3 regions of the Bradyrhizobium sp. Leo78 genome follow, and region 1 is predicted to be linked to each of the others. Evidence: predicted binding sites of a transcription regulator. Region 1 holds the regulator's gene; each other region holds the start of a gene.
The links. The regulator LexA, encoded in region 1, represses DNA repair genes until DNA is damaged. The targets are predictions, from matches to a motif close to TGTTCNNNNTGTGTTCNG.
Positions count from the first base shown of each region.

Region 1 (2,267 bases):
GCCATCGGGGAATTCGATCGCGTCGTGATGACGATCCCGAATATGCGCATCGATCTGGTTGAACTTGCCGACACGGAAGCCGGTCGTCTTGGTCCAGATCCAGCGATTGTCGTAGCGGACGTTATCGGCGAACGCGAGTTCGGTTCCGGGAAGCATGCAGACTGCGACCGTCGGATCGCTTTCCGAAGCGAAGCCGCGGGTCGAAGTGCCGCGGAAGGTGGTGGTGATAAGCGTCTCTCCAACTTGGGCGGGACGCGTCGCCACGGCATGCAGGCTATAGTCACACATCGGATTGCTCCTCATTCGAGATAGCCGACCCGTGCCTGGGAAGAGGCGCAGGCCTCTATCAGAGTGGACGATAACTTATAAGCCTCTGCTCCGTTCTTGGCATTTGTACGGCCCGCGCCCTCTAGCCGTTCACAAACACGATAGGAGGCGCTGCCGCACATCTCCTTGCATCGAGAGTGCCCCGGCGAACTTACCGGGGCTCTTATTCTAATCACTCTAAATCGTTCTTGTCAGTGTCCTTGAGGGCAGATCACCCACCAAAGTACCAGACGAGCTGCTGCGTCCTCGTCGGCTCAGTACTTGCGATAAAGCCCGATCAGCTTGCCCTGGATCCGCACCCGGTTCGGCGGCAGGATGCGGACTTCGTAGGCCGCATTGGCAGGCTCAAGCGCGATTGACGCGCCGCGGCGACGGAAGCGCTTCAGCGTCGCTTCCTCCTCATCGATCAGCGCCACCACGATGTCGCCGGTGTTGGCGGTGTCGTTACGCTGGATCAGCGCCATGTCGCCGTCGAGGATGCCGGCCTCGACCATGGAATCGCCGCGCACCTCGAGCGCATAATGCTCGCCGGAGCCGAGCATGTCGGGCGGCACGCTGATGGTGTGGCTGCGGGTCTGCAGCGCCTCGATCGGCGTACCCGCCGCGATCCGGCCCATCACGGGAACGGCGACGGGACGGTTGCCATCGTCTTCGGCCACGGCCGCGCTGGTCGTGCGCTTGCCGAGCGTGCCCTCGATGACGCTCGGCGTGAAGCCGCGGCGGCCGTTGCCGGCAGCGGAGAGCTCAGGCAGTTTGATCACCTCGATCGCGCGGGCGCGGTTCGGCAGGCGGCGGATGAAGCCCCGTTCCTCCAGCGCCGTGATCAGGCGGTGGATGCCGGACTTCGAGCGCAGGTCGAGCGCGTCCTTCATCTCGTCGAAGGAAGGAGGCACGCCGGCCTCTTTCAGCCGTTCGTTGATGAAACGCAGAAGTTCATACTGTTTGCGCGTAAGCATCGCGAGCATTCCCCCGGTTGGTAGCGTCGTTCGATCCGAGACTTGAGAAGAGCTGATCTCGGGAGTCACGCACTCCCATTCGTAGACAGCGAGTTTCGAAACAAATCATGAACGGACACTATATGTTCGATATGTGTTCCGCAACCACTTAATTTCTGGTGAACGCGATCAGAGATGCTCCGGTAGATGCTGGTCGCCGCGTCATTCAGGCAATCGGAGGATGTCGCAAGGCGCGCCTTTTGCTGCGGCTGGCGCGAATGGCGGACGGATCACAAGTGCCTGCGCCGCAGTGAGATTCCCAAGCAGCGAACTGTCTTGCTTGGTGACCGGCGTTGCGATCAGCGTGCCGTCGTCGCGCTCTTCGAGTAGCGCACGAAGATAATCTTCGCGCTGATCGTTGGCGGCGAGATCGCGGCCGAGCAGGGCGCTTTCCGTCACGTGATGAATCGCCGAGCGGCCGAGCAGGGCCCGAATCAACGGCACCAGGAACAGATAGGCGCAGACATAGGACGACACCGGATTGCCGGGCAGGCCGATCACTCGCATCGCGCCGAGCCGGCCATGCATCATCGGCTTGCCCGGCCGCATCGCGATCTTCCAGAACGCCATGGTCACGCCCTCGGCCTCAAGCGACGGCTTCACGAGGTCATGGTCGCCGACCGAGGCGCCGCCGGTGGTGATGAGGATGTCGGCGCCCGCGGCATGCGCGCGGCGGATGCCGTCAGTGGTGGCGGCAACCGTGTCGGCGGCGACCCCCAGATCGATCGCTTCAGCGCCTTCCGCACGCGCCATCGCCCGCAGCGCATAGCCGTTGGAATAGACGATCTGGCCTGGACCCGGAGAGGTGCCCGGCATCACGAGTTCGTCGCCGGTCGCGAGCACGGCGACCTTGGGTCGGCGCCGCACGGGGAGTTCCGGATAGTTCATCGACGCCGCCAGCGACAGCGCGCGGTCGGTCAGCCGGCTTCCGCGCCTGAGCAGCAC
Region 1 is NZ_JCAMOT010000014.1:1,486-3,752, reverse strand. It holds gene AC5ZG1_RS19010 (hypothetical protein) at 1-288, opposite strand, end outside; gene lexA (transcriptional repressor LexA) at 582-1,283, opposite strand; gene AC5ZG1_RS19000 (molybdopterin molybdotransferase MoeA) at 1,485-2,267, opposite strand, start outside.

Region 2 (2,267 bases), on a different contig from region 1:
GGCGCAGCCATTCCCCGTCCATTACGCGGTTATCCACATATAGCACCAGCCGCGCCATTGTTCCAGTTTTGTTCCATGCAACTTGACGTAATCGTGGTGACATTGTGGCCTAAATTTGGTGCAGACAGGATGGAACCCGAAATCGACCCTCGGGTTCCATAAAACATCAAGAAAATCATTAACTTATGTTCCCGCTACTTCGCCGGGAAGTGTTGCGTTTCGGCGACGGTATTTCCGGTTGAATCGGAGTATATGCCTAAAACGACGGCGCGGCGCTCGCGTCTTTAATACCGTAACGCTTCGGGACCAAATTGAAGCGAACAAAGGCTGGAGAGCTACGATGAAGAAGTTTTTGCTTGGAACGGTTGCCTTGGTTGCGCTGGCTGCGCCCGCCTCGGCTGCCGATCTTGCCGCGCGCCCTTATGTCAAGGCTCCGCCGGCGCCCGTCGCCGTCGTCTACGACTGGACCGGGTTCTATATCGGCGGCAACGGCGGCTGGGGAACGAGCCGCAACCGCTGGGACGTCCTTGGTTTCAGTGACGGCTCCCATAACGCCGACGGCGGCACTGCTGGTGGTCAGATCGGCTATCGCTGGCAGACCGGAACCTGGGTGTTCGGTGTCGAAGGTCAGGGCAACTGGGCTGACTTCAAGGGCAGCAACGTCAGCCTGCTGACGGGCATCGACACCAACGAGACCAGGGTCGACGCCTTCGGCCTGATCACCGGCCAGATCGGCTATGCTGCCAACAATGTGCTGTTCTACGTCAAGGGCGGCGCGGCCGTGGTCGCCGATCGCTACCGCGTGCGTGACGCCTTCACCGGTTTCCCGATCACCAACGACATCAACGACACCCGCTGGGGAGCCTCGGTTGGCGCTGGCATCGAGTACGGCTTTGCGCCGAACTGGTCGGTCGGCGCCGAGTACAATCACATCTTCCTGGGCAATCGCTCCTACGATTTCATCAACAATGGCTTCGCCGGCCCGGCCGGCAGCCTCTTCGCCACCGAGAATATCAAGCAGGACATCGACCTCGTCACCGTCCGCGTGAACTACAAGTTCGGCCTCGGCGGCGCTCCGATCATCGGACGGTACTGATCTCGCGATCGGATATCAATCTTAAGAAAAGGCCGGCCTTGTGCCGGCCTTTTTGTTTGCGTGTCGTTAGTTCCGAGCCGCTCATCTGCGAAGCTCCGCTTGCGCGAGCCCCTCTTGCTGCCAGCTACTGCCAAAGCTGCACGCAGGAAATGCGATCAGAAACAAATCGTTGATGATTCGTGCTGAGCACTGGAAATCGTCGCCCGTTCTTCCTATGTTCCGGCATCACCCCATCGGCGCCGTGGTAGGGATTTCCGACGACGCGCGCCCATAACGTGGCGCGCTTACAAGCGCCTGGAAATGCCGATATGGATGAAGTGCTCAGGGCGAAGCGCCAACCGACCGCCGGCTCCTCAACGCGTGCCATCACGATCCGCGGCGCGCGGGAGCACAATCTCAAGAACATCGACGTCGAGATTCCCCGCGACAAGCTCGTCGTTTTCACCGGCCTGTCCGGCTCCGGCAAGTCCTCGCTTGCCTTCGATACCATCTATGCCGAGGGCCAGCGCCGCTATGTCGAATCGCTGTCGGCCTATGCCCGCCAGTTCCTGGAGATGATGCAGAAGCCTGATGTCGACCAGATCGACGGCCTCTCGCCCGCCATTTCGATCGAGCAGAAAACCACCTCGAAGAACCCGCGCTCCACCGTCGGCACTGTCACCGAGATCTACGACTACATGCGCCTGCTCTGGGCCCGCGTCGGCGTGCCCTATTCGCCGGCCACGGGATTGCCGATCGAGAGCCAGACCGTCTCGCAGATGGTCGATCGCGTGCTCGCCTTGCCCGAGGGCACTCGCCTCTATCTGCTGGCGCCGGTCGTGCGCGGCCGCAAGGGCGAGTACCGGAAAGAGCTCGCCGAATATCTCAAGAAGGGTTTTCAGCGCGTCAAGATCGACGGCACCTTCCATGAGCTCGCCGAAGCGCCGAGCCTCGACAAGAAGTTTCCGCACGACATCGACGTCGTCGTCGACCGCATCGTGGTGCGCCCCGACATCGGTCAGCGTCTCGCGGAGAGCTTTGAGACCGCGCTCAAGCTTGCCGAGGGCCTTGCGGTGATCGAATTCGCCGACGCCCCGGCGGCAGCTCCCGCCGAAGAAAAGAAGAAGACCGCAAAGATCCACGACAAGAGCGGACCGGAACGCATCCTGTTCTCGGAAAAGTTCGCCTGCCC
Region 2 is NZ_JCAMOT010000024.1:31,289-33,555, forward strand. It holds gene AC5ZG1_RS26875 (outer membrane protein) at 341-1,096, shown strand; gene uvrA (excinuclease ABC subunit UvrA) at 1,405-2,267, shown strand, end outside.
Region 2: a site for LexA is predicted at 1,301-1,318, ahead of uvrA (excinuclease ABC subunit UvrA). Genes of this name have one in related genera too.

Region 3 (2,267 bases), on a different contig from region 1:
CCCCGCCATGAACCCCCGGCTGCGCGCCGCGATCGTTGCCGCGCGCGCGGAAAACATGCCGAAGGACAATATCGAGCGAGCCATCAAGAAGGCCGCCGGTAACGAGGGCGAGAACTATGACGAGATCCGCTACGAGGGCTATGGCCCCGGCGGCGTCGCCGTGATCGTCGAGGCCCTGACCGACAACCGCAACCGCGCCGCCTCCGACATCCGCTCCTACTTCACCAAGTCGGGCGGCAATCTCGGCGAAACCGGCTCGGTCGCCTTCATGTTCGACCGGGTCGGCATCATCGAATATGACCACAAGGCCGCCTCCGACGATGCGGTGCTGGATGCGGCGATCGAGGCGGGCGCCGACGACGTCGTATCGAGCGAAAGCGGCCACGAGATCTACGCCTCGCCGGAATCCTACCGCGAGGTCGCGAAGGCGCTGGAAGCGAAATTCGGCGAGCCGCGCAAGGCGTCGCTGACCTGGAAGCCACAAAACACCGTCGCCGTCGATGACGAGACCGGCGAGAAGCTGCTCAAGCTGATGGATCTGCTCAACGACCACGACGACGTCCAGAACGTGTTCGCCAATTTCGAGATCTCGGACGCGCTGATCGCGAAGATGGGCGGGTAGCCCCATCTCTCGTGATGCCGTCATGGCCGGGCTTGTCCCGGCCACCCACGCGTATCCACTCGTACTGAAGGACGTGGATGCCCGGGACAAGCCCGGGCATGACGAGGTGGGGGCACCGCTTTCCCCGTGCATGACCTCCCCGTTTGTGTTTCGTTCTCGAAACGCAGCGGTTATCACTACCCCATGACAGTCCAGCCGATTCGCAAACCCACCCGCATTCTCGGCATCGACCCGGGCCTCCGCCGCACCGGCTGGGGCGTGATCGAGGTCGAGGGCAATCGGCTGGTGTTCATTGGCTGCGGCTCGATCGAGCCGTCGGAACGGCTGCCGCTGTCAGGCCGGCTGCTTGCGATCCATGAGGGGCTGGCCGCCGTGCTCGGCGATTTCAAACCGGCGGAAGCCGCGGTCGAGCAGACGTTTGTCAACAAGGATGGTGTTGCGACGCTGAAACTCGGTCAGGCCCGCGGCGTCGCCATGCTGGCGCCTGCAATGTTCGGCATCGAGGTTGCCGAATATGCGCCGAACCAGGTCAAGAAAACCGTGGTCGGCGCCGGACACGCCGAGAAGAACCAGATCGCCGTGATGCTGAAGATCCTGCTGCCTAAGGCCGAGCCGCAATCGCCCGACGCCGCCGATGCACTCGCGGTCGCGATCACGCACGCCCATCACCGCCAAAGCACCGCGCTGCGGCTGAGAGTAGCCAGCCTATGATCGGCAAATTGAAAGGCCTCATCGACTCCTATGGCGAGGATTACGTGATCCTCGATGTCGGCGGCGTCGGCTATCAGGTGCATTGCTCCGCGCGCACGCTGCAGGCGCTGCCCTCGCCGGGCGAGGCCGCAGTGCTCTCGATCGAGACCTATGTGCGCGAGGACCAGATCAAGCTGTTCGGCTTCCGCACCGACAACGAGCGCGAATGGTTTCGCCTGTTGCAGACCGTGCAGGGCGTCGGCGCCAAGGTCGCGCTCGCCGTGCTTGGCACGCTGCCGCCTTCCGACCTCGCGAACGCGATCGCGCTGCGTGACAAGGCCGCGGTGGCGCGCACGCCCGGCGTCGGGCCGAAGGTCGCCGAGCGCATCGTCAGCGAGCTGAAGGACAAGGCCCCGGCCTTTGCCAATGTCGATCCCGCCGTGGTCCATCTCGCCGGCGCCATCGACAACGAGCGCGCGCCGCGGCCGGTGACGGACGCGATCTCCGCATTGGTCAATCTCGGCTACGGCCAGCCGCAAGCCGCCGCCGCCATCGCCGCCGCCTCGCGCAGTGCAGGCGAGCAGGCTGAAACCGCGCAGTTGATCCGGCTGGGCCTGAAGGAACTGGCGAAGTGATGGCTCACCCTACGGGACTATGCCTTCGCACTGCCTGTTACTGGGCCCTCTCCCCTTGTGGGAGAGGGCAGCACCGGAATCGGCAACGAACACGATTGGGTGAGGGGTTTCTTTCCGCGAGCAGCTTGCCCGCCGCGACAATCCCTCATCCGTCGCGCATTGCATGCGCGCCACCTTCTCCCACAAGGGGAGAAGGGAAGGACGCGCGCTTTGCCCACCCTACGATCGCTGCGATCGTCACGGAATTGACGACATGAACCCGCCCTCCCGCATCGTCACCCCTGAGCGTCGCGCCGATGATGTCGGCGACACCGCGCTGC
Region 3 is NZ_JCAMOT010000021.1:69,177-71,443, forward strand. It holds gene AC5ZG1_RS24830 (YebC/PmpR family DNA-binding transcriptional regulator) at 1-622, shown strand, start outside; gene ruvC (crossover junction endodeoxyribonuclease RuvC) at 806-1,333, shown strand; gene ruvA (Holliday junction branch migration protein RuvA) at 1,330-1,947, shown strand; gene ruvB (Holliday junction branch migration DNA helicase RuvB) at 2,201-2,267, shown strand, end outside.
Region 3: a site for LexA is predicted at 763-780, ahead of ruvC (crossover junction endodeoxyribonuclease RuvC). Genes of this name have one in related genera too.